One region of the Streptomyces sp. NPDC005496 genome, then DNA from elsewhere that is predicted to be linked to it. Evidence: riboswitches for the same ligand, from Rfam matches in the RefSeq annotation. Region 1 holds a riboswitch; each other region holds the start of a gene.
What was found. A riboswitch is a leader RNA that binds a small molecule or an ion and turns the genes downstream of it on or off. The one in region 1 is predicted to bind cyclic di-AMP.
Positions count from the first base shown of each region.

Region 2: linked by a shared signal. The riboswitch ahead of ACFYQQ_RS15985 (C40 family peptidase) and the one ahead of ACFYQQ_RS12145 (NlpC/P60 family protein) in region 1 are both predicted to bind cyclic di-AMP.
Region 3: linked by a shared signal. The riboswitch ahead of ACFYQQ_RS00330 (LysM peptidoglycan-binding domain-containing M23 family metallopeptidase) and the one ahead of ACFYQQ_RS12145 (NlpC/P60 family protein) in region 1 are both predicted to bind cyclic di-AMP.
Region 4: linked by a shared signal. The riboswitch ahead of ACFYQQ_RS21775 (transglycosylase family protein) and the one ahead of ACFYQQ_RS12145 (NlpC/P60 family protein) in region 1 are both predicted to bind cyclic di-AMP.

Region 1 covers NZ_JBIAJQ010000003.1:783,584-787,784, reverse strand. Annotated here, with positions in the region: gene ACFYQQ_RS12155 (NlpC/P60 family protein) at 1-304, opposite strand, end outside; gene ACFYQQ_RS12150 (hypothetical protein) at 849-1,202, shown strand; gene ACFYQQ_RS12145 (NlpC/P60 family protein) at 1,390-2,547, opposite strand; cyclic di-AMP (ydaO/yuaA leader) riboswitch at 2,555-2,712, opposite strand; gene pcrA (DNA helicase PcrA) at 3,201-4,201, shown strand, end outside.
Region 2 covers NZ_JBIAJQ010000004.1:824,937-829,137, reverse strand. Annotated here, with positions in the region: gene ACFYQQ_RS16000 (helix-turn-helix transcriptional regulator) at 1-729, opposite strand, end outside; gene ACFYQQ_RS15995 (ATP-binding protein) at 979-1,431, shown strand; gene ACFYQQ_RS15990 (DUF6328 family protein) at 1,516-2,049, opposite strand; gene ACFYQQ_RS15985 (C40 family peptidase) at 2,129-2,602, opposite strand; cyclic di-AMP (ydaO/yuaA leader) riboswitch at 2,606-2,802, opposite strand; gene ACFYQQ_RS15980 (hypothetical protein) at 3,138-3,446, opposite strand; gene ACFYQQ_RS15975 (ATP-dependent Clp protease proteolytic subunit) at 3,454-4,089, opposite strand.
Region 3 covers NZ_JBIAJQ010000001.1:71,325-75,525, forward strand. Annotated here, with positions in the region: gene ACFYQQ_RS00320 (TetR/AcrR family transcriptional regulator) at 1-225, shown strand, start outside; gene ACFYQQ_RS00325 (SGNH/GDSL hydrolase family protein) at 421-1,206, opposite strand; gene ACFYQQ_RS00330 (LysM peptidoglycan-binding domain-containing M23 family metallopeptidase) at 1,500-2,375, opposite strand; cyclic di-AMP (ydaO/yuaA leader) riboswitch at 2,380-2,536, opposite strand; gene ACFYQQ_RS00335 (heavy metal translocating P-type ATPase) at 2,916-4,201, opposite strand, start outside.
Region 4 covers NZ_JBIAJQ010000007.1:790-4,990, forward strand. Annotated here, with positions in the region: gene ACFYQQ_RS21765 (septum formation initiator family protein) at 1-275, opposite strand, end outside; gene eno (phosphopyruvate hydratase) at 373-1,659, opposite strand; gene ACFYQQ_RS21775 (transglycosylase family protein) at 2,025-2,714, opposite strand; cyclic di-AMP (ydaO/yuaA leader) riboswitch at 2,719-2,889, opposite strand; gene ACFYQQ_RS21780 (transglycosylase family protein) at 3,107-4,087, opposite strand.

The DNA of each region.
Region 1 (4,201 bases):
GCGCGTCCCGGGCCGAGTTGAGGCGGTCCGTCCTGCGGGCCGCCTCGTCGCGCAGCGTCCTGAGCCGCCGCTCCCCCTTGTCGGCCTTCTCCTTCGCCCCGTTGTACTTCTCGGTGGCGACCTCCGCCTCCTGGTACAGCTTGTCGACCTTGGCCTTGACCTGCGCCGGGGAGAGCTGCGGTTCGGCGTGTCCCGTCCCCTCGAAGGCGGTGGCCGTCGCCGCGCCCGCGAGGGCGAGGGTGGCGGCGGTGCGGGCCGTCTGACCGCCGAGTGAGCGTTGTCTGGGCTTGCGGTGCGATGCCACGAGGGCACACATCCTTTCGCGAAGACTCGTTCCGCACGGCCGCCCGGCGGGGCACGGCGACGCGTCCGGCGACGGCCCGCACAGGGGGAGCGGGGCGCCGCCGGACCTTTCGGCGGAAGCGACCGGTTGCCGCCCCTGGCCCGGGCGGCGGTGGAGAGCCGGTCACCTGGGGGAGGACGCTAAACCTGAGCGTGAGCGGCCGGTGACGCCATGTGCGGAAGTGGCGGGAGAGGTCCGCCGGGTGACCGGATGTGACCGCGCTCCCGGTCCGTGGGCGTCGGCTTGACGCTGAGTGCTGACCGAAGCGGGGATTTTCCGACGGGGCCCGAGACCCTGGTGCTATGAGCCCACTGGGCGGTCGTGAGAGATGTCGCGTGACCGCCGAGACGGAGGTGAACACTGCGGCGGGTGGGTCCCGTGGGGTGCGACCGACCGGGGGGCCGGACGGCTGCCGGAGCCGGAAGCGGGTCGCTGGAGACGGCTACCGGAGCCGGAGGGAGGGCTGGTGGAGGCGGCCGGCGGGGCCCCGATTAGGCTCCGGCGCATGGACGTACTCATCCATCTCTTCGTCGGCCTGCACATCATCGGCATCGCCGCGCTCCTCGGCGGCTTCCTCACCCAGATGAAGGCGATGGGCCAGGGCACGGCCCGCTTCGTCCCCGCGATGCTGCACGGCGCGCTCACCATGCTGGTCACCGGAGTCGTGCTGGTCGGTCTCAACCAAGCCGACGACAACTCGCTCGACAACGTCAAGCTCGGCGTGAAGCTGGCCCTGCTGATCGTGATCCTCGGGCTCGTCTACGTGAAGCGCGACGAGGAGAAGGTCGACAAGGGCGCCTTCGCCGCGGTCGGCCTGCTGACCGTCGCGAACATCTTCATCGCGGTGCTCTGGACCTGACGGCGCCCGCCCGGGGAACCCTGGGCGACCGGCCCGACCGGCCCGACCGGCCCGACCGCCCCGACCGGCCCGACGGCCGCGCCCGGCGTGACCCCATGGTCATCGGCAGGCCCGGCGGCCGTGTCCGGTGCGACCCGGGGGCCGTACCGGACACGAACGCGAGGGGGTGCCGGCGTGGTGGCGTCCCCTACGCGGGGCGCACCACGCTGTGGATCGACGAGGTGCCGTCGTAGTAGATCGACTCCTCGCGGACGTACGCGCCCGGCTTCGGGGCGTGGATCATCATGCCGTTGCCGATGTACAGGCCGACGTGGCTGATGTCGTCGTAGAAGAAGACCAGGTCACCGGGCTTGATGTCGGAGAGCGGGACCGTGGTGCCCGCGTCGACCTGGTCCCAGGTGGTGCGCGGCAGGGAGACGCCCGCGGCCTTCCAGGCGGCCTGGGTGAGACCGGAGCAGTCGTAGGAGTCCGGGCCGGTCGCGCCCCACACGTACGGCTTGCCGACCTGGGCCCGCGCGAAGGCGATGGCCTTGTCGGCCGTGGTGGCGTACGCCGGGTCCTCCGCCGTGCCGCCCGCGCCGGCGTCCGAGTCGCCCTGGTCCTGCTGGGCGGTCTCCTCGCGGCTCCGCTCCTCCTGCGCGGCCTGCTGCCTGGCCAGTTCCTCGGCCTTGCGGTCGGCCTCCTCGCGCTTCTTCTCCTCGATCGCCGCGAGCCGCGCCTTCTCCTCGGCGGTGAGCTTCGAGAGCAGTCCGCGGGCGTCGGCGAGCTTCCGCTGCACCTCGGCCTTGGTCGACTTGAGCGTCCGCTGCGAGGTGGTCAGCTTCTCCAGGCTCTCGGAGGCCTCCGCCCGCTTCTTCGCCGTCGCCGCCTGCTCGGTGACGTAGTCGTCCACCGCCACCTTCTGGCGGCTGGTCAGACGGCCCATGAGCTGGGTCTGGTCGAAGTAGTCCTGCGGGTCGTCCGCCAGCAGGAGGGTCGCGGTGTCGGGGGCTGCGGCCCCGGTGCGGTACTGGGCGGCGGCGTACGAACCCAGCTCCTCGCGCGCCGTGTTGAGCTTCTCGGTGCGCTTGGCCACGTCGTCCAGCAGGGTGTCGACGCGCTGGCGCTGCTTGGAGCTCTTCTCCTTGGCCGCGTTGTACTTCTGGGTGGCCGTCTCGGCCTGGTGGTAGAGGTCGTCCACCTTCTTCTGGACTTCCTCGAGACTCGGCCTGGGTTCGGCCGAGGGCGCGGCGTTCGCCGTCTGCGAGAGCAGGGCCACGGACGTGAGGGCCGCCGTGGCGAGGCCCGGGGCCCGGACACCCGCTACGCGCGTTCCCGCAGGACGCCATTTGCGATGCGACGCCAAGAGAGGCGACTCCTTCCACGATCCGCCTACCGAGTTAGCTGTCGGGTTCGGGCGGGTGGTTCGGAAGGGTTGCCCTACGGTCCGCGCCCGACAAGGCGGTCGGACCGATTCACCCCAAGGTCGGTGGGTCCCCGGCTCCGGTTGCCGCGTGGGCGCGCCGGACTCGGCGGAGGCCGCGCGGCCCGGCGTCGTTCGCCGGTTGGGTCGGGCGGCCTGACCGGCACGCTAGCCAACGCGTGTGGCTTCTGTGAAGGTTGATGTTCGATATGCCCGATACGTTTTCGTGACCTTTTTCGCGGGGACCGGGTCGCGCCGCCGTCGCGGATCGTTTTCCGACTGATTGTCCTGACATGTGCGCCTTCCTCGGCGGACGTGGTGTGCGTCTCGTCCGGCCGTCACCCCAGGTGACCGGGTGGTTCCGGACGGCGAGAGCGGCCGGGCGGCGGGGGCGGCACCGGACGGAGCGGCACGCTGCCCGACGGGGCGAAGCGGCGGCCCGGGTACGGGAAGACGGCGGGCCTGGCGAGTGGTGCGGGGGCGATGCGCCTACGAGGGGAGCGGGGCGGCGGTGACCGGCGGGCCGGTCCCGGAATGCGGCGGAGTTCCCGAGGTGGCCGCGGGGTGTCAGTGGGGCGGCCTAGACTCGGAAGGCGATGAGCAGCCTCTTTGACGACAGCTTCCTGGCGGACCTCAAGCCCTCCGGGGCCCACGAGGAAGAGCCCCCGCCGCCGCCCGAGGACGGGACGCCGGAGCACCTCCCGGACGACCTGTTCGGCGGCCGCTTCGACGCGCCCCCGAGCAGGGACGCGTACTACCGCGACGGCGCCGCGCGCCCCGCGGTGGACCCGGCGGCGCTGCTGGACGGGCTGAACGAGAACCAGCGGGCGGCCGTGGTGCACGCCGGTTCCCCGCTGCTCATCGTGGCAGGCGCCGGATCGGGCAAGACCCGCGTGCTCACGCACCGCATCGCGTACCTGCTGGGCGAGCGCCATGTGCACCCCGGCCAGATCCTCGCGATCACCTTCACGAACAAGGCCGCGGGCGAGATGAAGGAGCGCGTCGAGCAGCTCGTCGGCCCGCGGGCCAACGCGATGTGGGTGATGACCTTCCACAGCGCCTGCGTCCGCATCCTGCGCCGCGAGTCGAAGAGGCTCGGCTTCACCTCCTCCTTCTCGATCTACGACGCCGCCGACTCCAAGCGCCTCATGGCCCTGGTCTGCCGCGACCTGGACCTCGACCCGAAGCGCTTCCCGCCGAAGTCCTTCAGCGCCAAGATCAGCAACCTGAAGAACGAGCTGATCGACGAGGAGGACTTCGCCGCCCAGGCCGCCGACGGCTTCGAGAAGACCCTCGCCCAGGCCTACGCCATGTACCAGTCGCGGCTGCGCGAGGCCAACGCCCTCGACTTCGACGACCTGATCATGACGACGGTCAATCTGCTCCGCGCCTTCCCCGACGTCGCCGAGCACTACCACCGCCGCTTCCGGCACGTGCTGGTCGACGAGTACCAGGACACGAACCACGCCCAGTACGCCCTCGTCCGCGAGCTCGTCGGCACCGCCGAGCACCCCGTGGACGTGCCGCCCGCCGAGGGCGACCTCGGGCCCGCCGAGCTGTGCGTCGTCGGTGACGCCGACCAGTCGATCTACGCCTT
Region 2 (4,201 bases), on a different contig from region 1:
CGTCATGTGGTCAAGAACAACCACATCCAGATCAGAAGTGTTCGGAAATGAGAAGATTACGAAAGGCCCGGTGATTCCGATGTGGGCTCCGGTCGCGAAGGGGAGGACCTGGAGGCGCACGTGAGGAAGGTGCGCCGCCTCCAGCAGCCGTTCCAGTTGGCGTTCCATCACCGCAGGTCCGCCGACCGTCCGCCGCAGCACCGCCTCGTCGAGCACGGCGCTCAGTTCCAGCGGCGCATTCGAACACAGCACGTCCTGACGGGCCAGCCGTACCTCCACGAGCGTGTTCAGCTTTCCGTCCTCCAGCCCCTTCACGGCCGCCCGGGTGACCGCTCGGGCGTACTCGGGTGTCTGCAGCAGGCCCGGTACGACGGACGTCTCCAGCGTGCGCATGGTGCTGGCCTGCGACTCCAGACTGATGAAGTCCCGGTACGCAGGCGGGAGTACACCGCGGTAGGCGTGCCACCAGTGGTCGCGCCCGCCGCCCTCGGAGCCCGCCAGCCCGATCAGCAGCTCCCGCAGCCCGGGGTTCTGCACGCCGTAGGCGTCGAGGAGCCGGCGCACGTCCGGCGGCTTCGCCCCGCTGGTGCCGGTCTCGATCCGGCTCACCTTCGACTGGTGCCACCCGACGAGCCGGGCCGCCTCGCCGCTCGTGAGTCCCGCCCGGGTGCGCAGGGCGCGCAGTTCGGCGCCCAGCTTGCGGCGCCGCACCGCTGGACCGTGTCGCATGGCCGTCTCCTTCCGCCCGGTGAGCGGCGTTCACGGCGACGGTAGAGGATGAGCCCGGGACCCGGCCAAATGGGTTCGCTCGCCGCAGAGTTCACCGCTTCGAGCGACAGATATATGCATATCTTGGTGGATGGCGCCCGTGAGGCGTGCGGTGATGGCAGTCTGGCGCGAAGCACCAGTCCGGGACCGTACTCGAACCATCCGCTCCGTGTCGGACTACGGGTCCCGTGGGAAAGGGACGACGTCGCCATGGCAGATCACCAGGAAGCATCCGTCACTCTGCCGAGCGATCCCGCCTCGGTCTCCGCGGCCCGGAACTACGTCACCGGCGTGCTCGCCGAGTGGGGTCTGCCGGGTGACTCCGACATCGCCGAGACCGTACGCCTGATCGTGTCCGAACTCGCCACCAACGCCGTCCAGCACACGCTCGGGCAGTCCCCGACCTTCACCGTCGACGTCGTGCTCGACCGCGACGAGCAGCTGCGCATCGGCGTCACCGACAGCCACCCGCGCTTCCCGAAGCGGCTGCCCGCGGCCGTCCAGCAGGACAACGGCCGCGGTCTCGTGATCATCCGCTGGCTCACCGCCGAGTGCGGCGGAAAGATGAGCGTGCGGCCCACCCGGGAGGGCGGCAAGACGGTCGCGATCGAGCTCCCTTGGTCCCTCCCGGCCCAGCCGGTCACGGCGGGACAGGAACCTTGACGCGGCACCCGGCCACGCCGTCCCCGCGTACGCGTCGCGCGCCCCGTCCGGAGACGCTCCCCGCCGCCGGGGCCCTCAGGGCCGTCACCGGCGCCCCATCGGCCCGTCCTGCCCCTGTTTGCCCACCGGGGCCCCCTTCGCCCTCAGAGAGCGCCTTACGAGCCTGGGCAGGACGCCCCACAGCGTCACGCAGACGGCCAGCGTCCCCGCCGCCGCGGCGATCCCCGCCCCCCGCCCCAGCGTGACGTCCACGACGAGCAGCACGGAGCCGGTGAAGGCCAGCGTCAGGACGCACAGCCCTGCGGAGGCGAGAGCGGAGGAGACCCGCACGATGGTGGCCTTGGCGTTCTGCTGGAACAGCGACCGGTGCAGGGCGGCCGGCGCGACGAACAGGGCGGCGGCCAGCACGGCGAGCAGCAGCGTGGTGACGTACGTGGCGCGCTGCACCGTGTCGAGCGACGGGAACCGCTGGGTGAACGCCAGGGTCAGCAGGAACGCGAAGAGGATCTGCACGCCCGTCTGGACGACGCGCAGTTCCTGGAGCAGTTCGGCGAAGTTGCGGTCCGCGCGCTCCAGGGACGTCTCGTTCCGCGCGGAGTGAGGGTGTCGGTCGGCCATGGACGGACGTGTATCCGCTTCCGGCCCCGGTCACGCCCTCGGAGGGCGACGGCGACCGCCGCCGCCCTCTACGGGCGGGTCAGCCGACCCGGCCGTACCAGACGCTCTTCGTCCAGATCTTCGTGAGCTTCACGACCTCTCCGGTCTTCGGCGAGTGCCAGATCCGTCCCTTCCCGGCGTAGATGCCGACGTGGTAGACGTTCCGGCCCGAGTGGAAGAACACGAGGTCTCCGGCCTTGCGGTGCGAGGCGGAGACGTGATGGGTCTTGTTGTACTGCGCCGCGGCCGTACGAGGCAGCTTCTTGCCCGCCTTCTTGTACGAGTAGAGCGTGAGCCCGGAGCAGTCGAAGCGGCGCGGCCCCGTCGCGCCGTACTTGTACGGAGCACCCTTCTTGGAGGCCGCGATCTGGAGTGCCTTCGTCGCCGTCGAGGCCGCGGCGGCGTCGGATGCGACGCCGGGGACCACGAGGCTGCCGCCGACGGCGGCGATGGTGAGGGCCGAGGCCGTACCGGCCCGGGTCCACAGCGACGGGACACGATTGAGCGCAGTCATGCGCAACCCTTCGTCAGCCGCCTGTGAAGGATGACCTGTCGGATTCGGGCTGGCGAAGTTGCCCGGCCGCGGTGTGCGGCTTCACCCCAAGGACCACGCGGATTGCTCCGGCGGCCCGTCGTGCTGGGTCCTCCACTCCTGCCGATCCACTTCTGTCGACCGGTCATCCGGGCGGCGGCAGGACTCGGCGTCCGCCCGGACCGCCCCGCCGCTGCGGCGGGGGCTTGTCGTCGGAGGGATCTTCACTCATGGATGTCGGAAAATCCGAACGGAACCGGGGATTTGTGGGGTTACTCACCACTCACCCGTTCGGGTGGACACCCCCCATTTCGAACGGGGGTTGGGGGTGTCGACCATGCGCGCACCTGCGGCGGAACGCCTCATTCCGCCCTTGGTGTACGCGCGTTGCGCAACTCGGGAGGGCTGGAAAAAGGGGGCGCGTCTACGCCGTTGGGGGGTACGCCTTTTGGTGCGTTTGTGTCCCGGGCCGGACACCGCGCGCCGGCGGCGGGGACCGGCCCGGGATGGGGGTGCGTCAGTTGTCCGCCGGGGGCGGCAGGGTGACCCTGGCCGCTCGCCGCTCACCGTCCAGGACCCGCAGGGCCTGGGCCAGGGTCGGCGCGTGGACCTCGCTCTCGCCCCGCTGGTGCATCAGAGTGAGCGCGTCCCGCAGTGCGGCGGCTTTCACGACCAGCGCCTGGGCGGCCCGCAGGCCGCGGTAGGTGTCCCCGGGGCGGGCCGGATTGATCCGGCCCAGCAGGTCGACGACGTCGAGGTAACGGTCGATCAGCTCCGCCTCGGCGCGGGTCAGCGCGGGCAGGGGAGGCAGTTCGGGCGGCAGCATCGGCGCCTCACCTTCCGCCGGTCGCGGGGCGCGAGGACCGGTGGCGCGGCACGACCCGGTCGACCAGCCCGTACGCCACCGCCGCCGGGGCGTCCAGGACCGTGTCCCGCTCGATGTCGGCGGCGATCCGCTCCCGGCTCCGCCCCGTGTGCCGCGCGAGCAGCTCCTCCAGCGTGTCGCGGGTGCGGGCCGTCTCCGCCGCGTGGATGAGCAGATCGCTCGCCCGTCCCCGCACCGGCTCGGCGGCCGACGGCTGGCGGACGAGGACACGCGCGCCCGGCAGCGCGAGCCGCTTGCCCGGGGTGCCCGCGGCGAGGAGCACGGCGGCCGTCGACGCGGCCTGGCCCAGGCAGACGGTCTCCACGTCGCAGGACACCTGCCGCATCGTGTCGTAGATCGCCGTCATGGCGGTGAACGAGCCGCCGGGGGAGTTGATGTAGAGCGAGATGTCCCGGTCCGGCGCCCGGTGTTCGAGGTGCACGAACTGAGCCGTCACGTCGTTCGCCGACGTGTCGTCGATCGGCGTCCCGAGGAACACGATCCGTTCGTCGAGCAGCTTCGCGTAGGGATCCGGTGTCCGGGGGCCCGCGCCGGGGCGTCCGGTGAGGTCGGGCGGGACGTGGCGGGCGGACGGTTCATTCATGGCTCGCGCCTCCTCTGAAAGAACTCCTGTAAAAAATGTACAGGGCGTACAGAAGAGGGCCGAGGTTCCTGGCTGACAGCGAAAAGGGGGAGCCGCGTGCCCGCCGGTCGAG
Region 3 (4,201 bases), on a different contig from region 1:
ATCGCCGAGGTCATCGCGGAGGGCGTCGCCGCGGGCGAGTTCACGTGTCCGGACCCCAAGGACGCGGCCCTGCGGCTGACGGCCCTGCTGGACGGTCTCGCCGTGCAGATGACCGCGTACCCCGGCTCGGTGTCCCGCGCGCGCACCCAGGCGTGGGTGGACGAGGCGCTCGCCCGTGAACTGGGCCTGGAGCGCGAGGCCCTGACCGCACCGCCCGGCACCTGACACACCGGGGCCGGACACGGGCGCTCACGAACTCCCTTTACGGCGAGTCCAGTTGCCCGTCGGTCCGCCCACTCCCCCGCGGAAGCCGGCCCTCCCCGGCACCGACGGGACGGCGGGCCGCAACGATTCCGTGCAGCAGAGCCGTTGAGCCCGCCCGCGCACCCGCCCGGCGCTCCGCCCGGCCCCTCGTACCGCTCAGACGGCCGGTGCGATCCGCGTCTTGATGTCGTCGGGCGACAGGCTGCCCTTCGCCGCCACGTGGTCCCCGGAGGACTCGCCGCGCAGCCGCCGTCCGATCCACGGCACGAGGTACTCGCGCGCCCACTGGATGTTGTCGCGGCGCACCTCGAAGGTGCCGCGCGGCGGGAGCGGGGGCCAGGCCTGGTCCGGGTCCGCCGGGACCTCCAGGCCGAGGACCTGCCCGGCCCGCAGGGCGACGCGAGTGTGCCCCTCGGGAGAGAGGTGGAGCCGGTCGCCGTCCCAGGCGCGCCGGTCCTGCACGGTCTTGAGGGACCACAGGTCGAGCACCGGGCAGCCGTAGCGGTCGGCGATGGCCCGTACGTGTCCGTTGTACGTGGCGATCTTGCCGCGCAGGTGCTTGAGCACGGGTACGCCGCGGGTGTCGAAGCCGGTGGTCACCATGACGGTGCCGACGACCGAGGTGAGGTCGGCGACGGCCCGCTCGAAGCGCTCTGCGACCTCGTCGGGGTCGGTGCCGGGCCGGATGATGTCGTTGCCGCCCGCGCAGAAGGAGACGAGGTCGGGTTCCAGCGCCTTGGCCTGCGGGAGCTGGTCCGCCACGATCTGGTCGAGCAGTTTGCCGCGTACGGCGAGGTTGGTGTAGCCGAAGTCGCCCTCGGGCCGTCGGTCCGCGAGCAGGACCGCGAACCGGTCGGCCCAGCCGACGAAGGCCCCGTCCGGACCGGGATCGCCGACGCCCTCGGTGAAGCTGTCCCCCACCGCCACGTACGACCCGATCACTGATCTGTTGTCACTCTTCGAATCGTCTGCCACATCGGCCCATGATTCACCTTTTGATGTGAGCTACGCGACCGTAGGAAGGGGTTGACGTGCGGTGAGATAAGCCACTCGTCAAGTGTTGGTCAATCCCGGAATAAGGCGGTGTTCAAGGGCGGTTGACGAGCCTCAACGCCTGCGTCCACCCACGCGGTACGCGTGCGGCGGTCACCGCCGCAAAGGGAGTGTCGCCCCCGGCACGGCGGAGGCCGGACCCCGGTGATCGGGGTCCGGCCTCCGGTGTGCGGGTGCGGGCGTCAGCCGACGGAGACGCCGTGCGCGCGCAGGTACGCGAGCGGGTCCACGTCCGAGCCGTAGTCCGGCGTGGTGCGGATCTCGAAGTGCAGGTGCGGTCCGGTGACGTTGCCGGTCGCGCCGGACAGGCCGATCTGCTGACCGCCGGTCACGGTCTGCCCGGCCGAGACCGAGAGCGAGGACAGGTGGGCGTACTGGGAGTACTGGCCGTCGGTGTGCCGGATGACGACCTGGTTGCCGTACGCGCCGCCCCAGCCGGCCGAGACGACGGTGCCCGGTCCGACGGCCTTGAGGGTGGTGCCGGTCGGGACCACGAAGTCGACGCCGGTGTGGTAACCGCTGGACCACATGCTGCCCGCGGTCTTGTAGGACGTGCCGACGGTCGCGCCCTCGACCGGCAGGGTGTAGCCGGAGCTGCTGGTGGCGGCGGCCGGGGCGGCCTGCGTCTTGGCCGTCTGGGTGGTCTTGCCGGACGGCTTGGCGGCGGTGGAGGGCTTGGCGGGGGCGGACGCGGCCTTGCCGCCGAGCGTCAGCTTCAGGCCCGGGTGGATCAGCGCGGGGTCGCCGCCGATGGCCTTGCGGTTGTCCTGGTAGAGCTTCTTCCAGCCGCCGCTGACGTCCTGGTCGTCGGCGATCTTCGCGAGGGAGTCGCCCGCCTTGACCGCGTAGGTCTTGGTCACGGCCTTCTGGGCGGCGACGGGGGCGGCGGCGACGGTCTTCGCCGTGGCGGAGGAGGCGGCGGCCGCCGGAGTGGCGGCGTGGGCGCCGGCGGCTCCCATCAGGGGCAGCGCGAGTGCGGCGCCACCGGTGCCGGCGACGGCTATCGAGCGGGTGATGCGCAGGGACTTGGGACGGCGGTGCTTACCCTTCGCGGGCATGGTGCATTCCTCTCCGGCGCCTGCGAGGTGAGCTGTCGGGTGCGGGCTGGAGATGCCCGGCCGCGTTGCGCGCGGCTTGACCCCTAGCCCGTTCCGGAGACCGGAACAGGCGTCGTACCTGTGGGTCCCCCGCTCCTGCCGTGGACGGGTGAGTGTGCGGGATCCGGGCGGCGGCAGGATTGGGCGTCCGTCCGGAGTGAGGCAGAACGTAAGCGACATGAGAGGGCCTGGACAAGCTTGTGGGGTTTCTGTGCACACCCATTTCTTGATCGATGTCCCTATTGCCGGTGACTGTCCGTCGACGAGCGATCTTCCCGGGGCCGCAATCCCCTGGCGCACCCGAGGATTTGACGGACGGCGGCCGCGACGCACCGTCACCGGTATGACCCTGCTCACGCACCAGGACGCCAGCGAGCCCTAAATCATTGCCAGTTGGACCTTAAGCACCAAACAGGACAGAACGGCCACTTGCGACGAGATGGAACAACCGTCACAAGTGGCCGCTCCGTCCCCTCCGTGACGGGGTTCGCGGCGTCCGGGTCAGTCGAGGGCCCTGAACCCGCGCAGGCGCAGGGAGTTGCCGACGACGAAGACCGAGGAGAAGGCCATGGCGGCTCCGGCGATCATCGGGTTGAGCAGGCCCGCCGCGGCGAGCGGCAGGGCGGCCACGTTGTAGGCGAAGGCCCAGAACAGGTTCGACCTGATGGTGCCCAGCGTTCTGCGGGACAGCCGGATCGCGTCGGCGGCGACGCGCAGGTCGCCGCGTACGAGGGTCAGGTCGCCGGCCTCGATGGCCGCGTCGGTGCCGGTGCCCATGGCCAGGCCCAGGTCGGCCCGGGCCAGCGCGGCGGCGTCGTTGACACCGTCGCCGACCATCGCGACGCTGCGCCCTTCGGCCTGGAGCCTCTCCACGACGGCGACCTTGTCCTCCGGCATGACCTCGGCGATCACCTCGTCGATGCCGACCTCGGCCGCGACGGACTCGGCGACGGCCCGGTTGTCGCCGGTGAGCAGGACCGGGGTGAGGCCGAGGGCCCGCAGCCGCCGTACGGCCTCGGCGCTGGTGTCCTTGACGGCGTCGGCGACTTCGAGGACCGCCCGCGCCTCGCCGTCCCAGGCGACCGCGACGGCGGTGCGGCCGGCCGCCTCGGCGACGGCCCGAGCGCGCTCCAGTTGCGCCGGCAGGCTCATGGACCACTCCCGGAGGAGCCTTTCGCGGCCGACGAGGACCGCGTGACCGTCCACGACGCCCTGCACGCCCAGCCCGGCGACGTTGGCGAAGTCCTCGGGGACCGGCAGGGTGACGCCCCGCTCGGTCGCCCCGGTGACGACGGCCCGGGCGACGGGGTGTTCGGAGGCGTGCTCCAGGGCGCCCGCCAGCCGCAGCACCTCGGCCTCGCTCGTCGCGGGGGTGGTGTGGACGGCGAGGAGGGTCATCCTGCCGGTGGTGACGGTGCCGGTCTTGTCCAGGAGGATCGTGTCGACCCTGCGCGTGCTCTCCAGGACCTCGGGGCCCTTGATCAGGATGCCGAGCTGCGCGCCCCGGCCCGTGCCCACCATGAGCGCGGTCGGGGTCGCCAGGCCCAGCGCGCAGGGGCAGGCGATGATCAGCACCGCCACCGCGGCGGTGAACGCGGCGGTCAGCCCGGCGCCGTTGCCCAGCCAGAAGCCGAGGGTGCCGAGCGCGAGGGCGATGACGACGGGCACGAACACGGCGGAGATCCGGTCGGCCAGCCGCTGGGCCGCCGCCTTGCCGTTCTGCGCGTCCTCCACCAGTCGTGCCATCCGGGCGAGTTGGGTGTCCGCGCCGACCCGTGTGGCCTCGA
Region 4 (4,201 bases), on a different contig from region 1:
AGGTCACGCAGCTCCTCGACCCGCTGCCGGGCCTCGTCCTGCTGCCGCTCCAGCTCGGCGACCTCGGCGCGCTGGGACACGTACTGCCTTATCGGGTACGCGAGCGCCACGACGAGGGAGCACAGGACCAGCGCCAGCAGAGCCGCACGGCCCGTCAGACGGGAGCGGTGGGCCTGCCGCCTGGTCTGGGAGCGGTAGACCCTGGCCGCCGTCTGCTCACCGAGCAGCCGCAGCCTGGTCGTGGTGGAGAACCGGTCCCGGTCCTTCACGGCCATGAATCCCGCCTCCCCGGCACAAGCCCGTCACGTGCGTACGTCCCCGCACACGGTACGGGACCGAGTACGGGGACGTACGTACGACGCTTCCTACGGGTCAGCCCTTGAAGCGCGGGAACGCCGAGCGGCCGGCGTAGACCGCGGCGTCGTCGAGGATCTCCTCGATGCGCAGGAGCTGGTTGTACTTGGCGACGCGGTCCGAGCGGGCCGGGGCGCCGGTCTTGATCTGGCCGCAGTTCACGGCGACGGCGAGGTCGGCGATGGTGACGTCCTCGGTCTCGCCGGAGCGGTGGGACATCATGCACTTGAAGCCGTTGCGCTGGGCCAGCTCGACGGCGTCCAGGGTCTCGGTCAGCGAGCCGATCTGGTTGACCTTGACGAGCAGGGCGTTGGCGGAGCCCTCCTCGATGCCGCGGGCCAGGCGCTCCGGGTTGGTGACGAAGAGGTCGTCGCCGACGATCTGGACCTTGTCGCCCAGCTTGTCGGTGATGACCTTCCAGCCGGCCCAGTCGTCCTCGTACAGCGGGTCCTCGATGGAGACCAGCGGGTACGCGGAGACGAGCTCCTCGTAGTACTCGGTCATCTCGGCGGCCGAGCGGGACTTGCCCTCGAACTCGTACCTGCCGTCCTTGTAGAACTCGGACGCGGCGACGTCGAGCGCGAGAGCGATCTGCTCACCGGGGATGTAACCGGCCTGCTTGATGGCCTCGACGATGAGGTCGAGGGCGGCGCGGTTGGACTCCAGGTTCGGGGCGAAGCCGCCCTCGTCGCCGAGGCCGGTGGACAGACCCTTGGTCTTCAGCACCTTCTTGAGGGTGTGGTAGACCTCGGCGCCCCAGCGCAGCGCCTCGGAGAAGGACTCCGCGCCGATCGGCGCGATCATGAACTCCTGGATGTCGACGTTCGAGTCGGCGTGCGAGCCGCCGTTCAGGATGTTCATCATCGGGACGGGCAGCAGGTGCGCGTTCGGGCCGCCGAGGTAGCGGAACAGCGGCAGGTCGCTGGCCTCGGAGGCGGCGTGCGCGACGGCGAGGGAGACGCCGAGGATGGCGTTGGCGCCGAGCGAGCCCTTGTTGTCGGTGGCGTCCAGGTCGAACATCGCCTGGTCGATCAGGCGCTGCTCGGTGGCGTCGTAGCCGACGAGCTCCGGGCCGATCTGCTCGATGACCGCGAGGACGGCCTTCTCGACGCCCTTGCCCTGGTAGCGGTTGGGGTCACCGTCGCGCAGCTCGATGGCCTCGAAGGCTCCGGTGGAGGCGCCGGACGGAACGGCGGCACGACCCGTGCTGCCGTCGTCGAGGCCGACCTCGACCTCGACGGTGGGGTTCCCTCGCGAGTCGAGGATTTCCCGGGCTACGACGACGTCGATGGACGGCACGAGCATCTCCTTCTGGGATGTGACGCGGTTACGCGGAGCCCCTTGGCCCGCTGACTGCACGGAGCCGCGGTCGGCTCCGCGACATGAGCCTAACCGGCTCCGGGCGATCGGCCAGCCGGTCGACCACCCCATGGACAGAACCGAGAGTAAATTGTTTCCGAACGGAACAAAAACCTGTCCCGTACAGGCATCCGCGACGGAGCGGCGCGTCCGGCGCGGGCATGAAAGAGCCCCGCTCCGGTGCGTACGGGGGAACACGCACCGGAGCGGGGAGCCCGTGGGGACGGGGGCGGCCCTCACGGGGTCTCCATGGCGGAGCCCCCGCATGAGGGAGGGCCGTGACCGGGCCGTGCGCCCGGCGTCAGCCGGTGTCAGCTGAGGTGGAGCTGCTGACCGGGGAAGATGAAGTCGGCGTCGTCGACGATGTCCTTGTTCAGCTTGAACAGCTTCTGCCAGCCGCCCTTGACGTGCTTCTCCGCGGCGATGGAGCTCAGGGTGTCGCCCTTGACTACCTTGTACTCGCCGTCACCCTTCTCGACCTTCTTGCCGGTCGGGGTCTCGACGGTCTTCTTGGCGGTCTCCCGCTCCGAGGAACGCGAGGCGCGCTGGTCCTGGGACTGGGGCGCCTGCTGCTGCGGCTGGGCCGTGCTCTGCGAGCCGGTGTCGGCCGCGGCGCCGCCGCCGGTGGAGGCGCCGGACAGGCCGACGCCGCAGGTCGGCCAGGCACCCTTGCCCTGCGCCGCCAGCACCTTCTCGGCGACGGCGATCTGCTGGGACTTGGAGGCCTGGTCGGCGGTGGAGGCGTAGGCCGAGCCGCCGTAGGCGGACCAGGTGGAGGCGGAGAACTGCAGGCCGCCGTAGTAACCGTTGCCGGTGTTGATCGACCAGTTGCCGCCGGACTCGCACTGGGCGACGGCGTCCCACTCGGAGGTGGTGGCGGCGGAGGCGCTGCCGGCCGCCATCAGCGGGGCGGCGATGGCGACACCGGTGACACCGGCGAGCGCGGCGACACGGGTGGCCTTGGACGGGCGACGGTGCTTGGCCTTGTTGTTACGCAGCATGAAGTGATCCCCTCACCGACGCCTGCGAGGTGAGCTGTCGGGTTCGGGCGGGTGAGTGCCCGGTCGTGCGCACATGGCGCACGGCTTCACCCCAAGCCGTTCCCGGGTGTCTCACAACTCCCGGGCCCGGCACTTACCTTGGGTCCCCCGCTCCTGCCTACGGCGCTTGACGCGACGACTGTTCCCGGGCGGCCGCTGGCAGGATTCGGCGTTGCGACCGTCGGGGCCCGCTGTGGCGAGCGATCACGACCGTAGACACGCGACGGCCGGAATTTCAAAGACGATCAGGGCTTCTGAGACCCATCTCTCACTCTCACCAAACCGGACATTGCGGTGTGAACCATGACGTGAACTACCGCTGTTTTGTACCCGATTCGCCGCCTGACGACCGCTTAGTCTCCCGCGACCTCAAGGCTCTGACCGGGGAGGATGAGGTCCGGGTCGGAGCCGACCGTCTTCTCGTTCTCCGTGTACAGCTCGTTCCATCCGCCGTTGACCGCAAGGGAGTCGGCGATGCTCGTGAGACTGTCGCCAAGACGGACGGTGTACGAGCCCTCGGAGGTGTCGTCGGAGGCGCCCGAGTCGCGCGCGGCGTGGCGCCCCGCGGAGTCCTTCTGACGCCCGGCGTCCACTCCGGTGTCCGAGGTGTGCTCGGCGCTGGCGCCGCGGTGCTTGCCGGTGCCGGTGCCCTCGCTCACGGGGGTGCTCGGAGTGGTGGAGGAGCCGCCGGTACGACCCGACTTGTCCGAGTCGTCAGCCCTTGCCTTGCCCTTGTCCGCGGTACCGGAGTCCCGCGACTCGCTCTCCTCCGGCGTCGGGGACGCGTCGGACTTCGCCGCCTTGCCGGACCCCGACGGGGAAGGCTTGGCGCTCGTGCCGCCGGTCGACAGACCGCCCGAACCGGACGAGTTACCCTTCGCGGACGAATCGGACGGGGAGGCGTCGGGGGACGAGGACGCGTCGTCGGCGACCCCCGTGTCGACCTCGACGGAACCCGAGTTCTTGCTGAGGCCGGAGAGCGGGCCGCAGGTGGGCCAGGCCGCCAGGCCCTGTCCGTCGAGCAGTTTCTCGGCGACGGCTATCTGCTGCGAGCGGCTCGCCTCGTCGGGGCTCGGCGCGTAGTCGAGGCCGCCGTACTTGTCCCAGTTCTCCTGGGTCATCTGGAGGCCGCCGTAGAACCCGTTGCCGTTGTCGGCACTCCAGGAGCCGCCGCTCTCGCACTCCGCGACCCGGTCCCACGTGGTGCCGTCGGCTGCGCTCGCGCCGGTGGCGCCGAGCAACGGGATGGCGATTGCCGATCCGGTGACGCCGGCCGCGACGATGATTGCCGGAGCCTGGCGGGGGCGACGGTGACGACCGTTCCCGGAGAGCATGCGGTGGGCCTTTCGGAGACAGCAGTGACAGACGCGACGGAAGATCCATCGCGTTGATGCGTGAACGTATCGGCACTCGAACGCTTGTCACAAGTCGATGCAGCGCAGATCACG